2 regions of the Lactococcus garvieae subsp. garvieae genome follow, and region 1 is predicted to be linked to the other one. Evidence: predicted binding sites of a transcription regulator. Region 1 holds the regulator's gene; the other holds the start of a gene.
What was found. The regulator HrcA, encoded in region 1, represses chaperone genes, less so after heat shock. The targets are predictions, from matches to a motif close to TTAGCACTCNNNNNNNNNGAGTGCTAA.
Positions count from the first base shown of each region.

Region 2: a site for HrcA is predicted at 1,331-1,357, ahead of groES (co-chaperone GroES). Genes of this name have one in related genera too.

Region 1 is NZ_CP118950.1:470,970-473,176, forward strand. It holds gene PYW30_RS02360 (hypothetical protein) at 4-408, shown strand; gene hrcA (heat-inducible transcriptional repressor HrcA) at 548-1,585, shown strand; gene grpE (nucleotide exchange factor GrpE) at 1,589-2,161, shown strand.
Region 2 is NZ_CP118950.1:263,375-265,581, forward strand. It holds gene ytpR (YtpR family tRNA-binding protein) at 1-218, shown strand, start outside; gene ssb (single-stranded DNA-binding protein) at 288-677, shown strand; gene PYW30_RS01305 (ClbS/DfsB family four-helix bundle protein) at 735-1,265, shown strand; gene groES (co-chaperone GroES) at 1,382-1,663, shown strand; gene groL (chaperonin GroEL) at 1,692-2,207, shown strand, end outside.

The DNA.
Region 1 (2,207 bases):
ACAATGTTGAATAAAGCCTACTTGATTTTATATGCTAATATCGCCTTATTTCTCTATACTTTAATGATTATGGCACAGCGACTTTTAGCATCACCCAATACTTTTACGACTGTTTTTCAAAATACAAGCCGTACAATAACGGGTTTTATCAATAAAACATTGGCTCCAGTAGCCCAATGGCAAAATGTAATAGAAATACTCTTGGTTTTTCTCCTCATCTTACTCATACTGCGCTTTTTCAATGTAGGACTATGGATTTTAGAGATAGCGGCTGTACTCATTCTTGTGGATTGGGGCTATCAATATCTCATGCATCAGCAAAATCTAGCCCTATTATTTCCACTCGCTGTCATGCTTGTGAGTCTCTTTAGCATCCGTTTCATTGCTAAAGAGGTAGGATTTATCTAAAAGAATCAAAAATTAGCACTCTATAAAAAAGAGTGCTAATTTTTGGTTTTTTTGCTTGACAAGAGAGGAGATAAGGGTTATAATAATATTGTTAGCACTTGAGGGTGGTGAGTGCTAAAAGTAAAGAAAGGAGACAAAGATGATTACAGAACGGCAACAACAGATTTTGGATTTGATTGTCTCACTTTACGCGAAAGAGCACACACCCGTTGGTTCTAAAGCTTTATTGGAACAGATTAAAGCATCAAGTGCGACAATCAGAAATGATATGAAAGCCTTGGAAAATCTTGGACTCATTCAAAAAGAACATACGTCCAGTGGACGTGTTCCTAGTATTTCAGGTTACAAATATTTTGTAGAAAATGTATTGCGCTTGGAAGAATTTACACAAAATGATCTTTTTCAGATTATGAAGTCCTTTGACGGAGAGTTTTATCGCTTATCAGACTTATTTGAAAGAGCAAGTGAAGTTCTCTCAAGGTTGACCGGCTTAACTTCCTTCGTACTTAATGTTCCTCAGAAAGAACAAGTCTTGCAGTCCTTTGAACTTGTCACTTTAGATAATCACTCAATATTGACAGTGATGACCTTAGCGACAGGCGAGCTTAGGACAAATCAGTTTGTCCTACCAAAAAGTATGAGTGAACATGACCTGCAAGTCTTTACACGTTTGATTAAAGAACGTTTAGTGGGTAAGAAAGTTCTCGATGTGCATTATGCGCTGAGAACGGATATTCCACAGATCGTACAGCGTTACTTTAAAACAACTGGTGATGTCTTGGAACTCTTTGAATCCGTCTTTGCAGACTTATTCACAGAGCATTTGACAAGCAGTGGACGTGAATATGTCTTTGACTTTGCAACAGACAATCTTTCTGAGCTTTATAAAATTTTAAGCGATGATGCGCGTATGGCTCAAGAAATACGAGAATTAACAAGTACAGATGAGATGCGTTCGGTTGTTATTGACAATATGTCTTATTTTGCTAACCTCACGTTGATCAGTCAAAAGTTTGTTATCCCGTATCGTGGTTTAGGAACGCTGACAGTCATTGGTCCTGTAGAACAAGATTATCAAAAAACCTTGAGTACACTGGACTTACTTGCAAAAGTCTTAAGTATGAAACTCATGGACTATTATCGTTACCTTGATGGTAACCATTATGAGATAAGTTAATATATGAAATTATTTAAAAGAAAAGGAAACAATATGGCTGAAGAAAATAAAGAAGAATTAAAGAAAAACGATCAGGAAGAAGAAGTTGTCGAAGAGCTTACTGAAGAAGCACTTGAAGACATCGTCGAAGAAGAAGTTTCTGAGCTTGATGCAGCTGTAGCAAAGGCTGAAGAATGGGAAAACAAATTTCTCCGCATCAGTGCAGAAATCCAAAATATTCAACGCCGTGCCAACGAAGAACGTGCAAGCATTTTGAAATATCGTTCACAAGATTTGGCGAAAAAGATTTTGCCAAGCTTGGATAACTTGGAGCGTGCACTTGCTGTTGAAGGATTAACAGAAGACGTCAAAAAAGGTTTGGAAATGACACGTGAAAGCTTGATCAACGCACTTAAAGAAGAAGGCGTTACAGAAGTTCAAGCAGACGGTGCCTTTGATCCAAACTTCCATATGGCTGTACAAACAGTCCCAGCTGATGATGAGCATCCCGCAGATCATGTCGTTCAAGTCTTCCAAAAAGGCTATCAAATCCATGATCGCATTCTTCGTCCAGCAATGGTCGTTGTGGCACAATAAGAAACAAGAAGTGACCGAAATGTCCTTAAACTATAAGAATAGATAA
Region 2 (2,207 bases), 210 kb from region 1:
TTGGCATGAAAACAGTAGCGGCTTTGCCTGGTGCAATGATGCCTTCGGGCTCTTTAATCTGGCCAGGCGCTTTGCGTGGCGTTCCTTCTTATGGTATGCTCTGTTCAGCACGCGAACTTGACTTGCCAAATGCACCGCAAGTTCGTGGTATCATTGAATTGAATACAGATTTAGAAGCTGGATTAGCTTTTGATGCTACAAGCATGTGGCAAGCCTAAATACAAAATAATAAAGATCTTAGTGAAAGCTGAGGTCTTTTTTCGTACAAAGAGCAAGGAGGTGTCAAAATGAATAAAACGTTATTGGTGGGTCGACTCGTTGCGGATCCAGAACTTACTAAAACATCCAATGGGAAAAGTCTATTGAGGATAAATCTCGCTGTCAAGCGACGTTATAAAAATGCTTCAGGTGAAAAAGACACAGACTTTTTTACTTTGGTCTTTTGGGAAAAACAGGCGGAACACTGTATGTCTTATGCTAAAAAAGGAGCCTTGCTTGCTGTGGAAGGTGAGATACGAAGCAGGAGTTATGTGGACAAGAATGAACAAAAACGCTATGTGACAGAAGTACTCGTAAAAGCATTTGATCTTTTGGAAAGTCGCGCAACTGTTGCCATGCGACAAGATTCTATAGAAAGTAGTGCGCTTAATTTAAAAGAAGACGAATTACCATTTTAAATTGAAAAAAGCGTTTTCTTTTGGTAGGATGAAAACAGGAAAGTGAGGTGAAGCAAAATGGTAAAGGCAAAAACGAAAGAAGAGCTGATTTCCTTTTCAGAAGAAAACTGGCATAAGATGTGTCATTTAGTCGATGCATTGCCTCTAGAAGCACAAACGGCAACTTTTGTCTTTGGTCAAGAGAAGGGAAAAGAGGCCCATTGGGGGCGAGATAAGAATATCCGCGATGTATTTGCCCATCTTTATGAGTGGCAAGTACTGTTGCAAAATTTTGTAAAAAGTAATGTTTCAGGGAAGGCGCAAAGCTTTTTACCCACACCTTATACTTGGAAAAACTACGCGACAATGAATCAAGAAATCTGGAAAAAGCATCAAGCGACTTCTTATGAAGAAATAAAGGAAAAACTTGCGGCAAGCCACCTCAGCACTATCCAATTATTGCAAGGTTTTTCAGATGAAGAGCTTTATACAAAGCAATTTTATCCTTGGACGGGGACAACATCCTTAGCACAGTATTTTCAGTCCTCTTTGGCTTCACATTACGATTGGGCCTTGAAGAAACTTAGGCTTCATAAGAAAACGATTTAAAAATCAAAAAAAGAAGTTTTTTTCTTGACTAATTTTGACCTTCGCGGTAAAATAAGATATATAAATTAGCACTCCAACTTAAAGAGTGCTAAAATAACATAAAATGGAGGAATAACATGTTGAAACCCTTAGCGGATCGCGTTGTATTGCGTATAAAAGAGGAAGAAGAAAAATCTTTAGGTGGGATCGTCTTGGCCTCAGCAGCACAAGAGAAACCACAAGTTGCAGAAGTTGTGGCAGTAGGCCCAGGTAAAACAACTCCTCACGGTACAGTTATTGCACCAACAGTACAAGTTGGTGATGCAGTTCTCTTTGAAAAGTTTGCTGGTACAAATGTGAAATTTGAAGGCGAAGATTTCTTGATTATCAAAGAATCTGATATTCTTGCGATTGTTTAAGGAAAATAAAGACAGGAGATAATAAAAAATGGCAAAAGATATTAAATTTTCATCAGATGCTCGTTCAGCAATGGTTCGTGGTATTGATATTTTAGCAGATACAGTAAAAACAACACTTGGTCCTAAAGGTCGCAATGTTGTTCTAGAAAAATCTTATGGTAGCCCACTTATCACTAATGATGGTGTAACTATTGCAAAAGAAATTGAATTAGAAGATCACTTTGAAAATATGGGCGCAAAATTAGTCAGTGAAGTGGCCTCAAAAACAAATGATGTTGCGGGTGATGGTACTACAACAGCGACTGTTTTGACACAAGCGATCGTTCGTGAAGGTTTGAAGAACGTAACTGCCGGAGCTAATCCAGTAGGTATTCGTCGTGGTATTGAGTTGGCAACTGAAACGGCAGTGAAAGCACTCAAGGAATTATCTATTCCAGTATCTGGTAAAGAAGCAATTGCACAAGTTGCCTCTGTATCTTCTCGTTCAGAAAAGGTCGGAGAGTATATCTCAAATGCCATGGAAAAAGTTGGTAACGATGGTGTT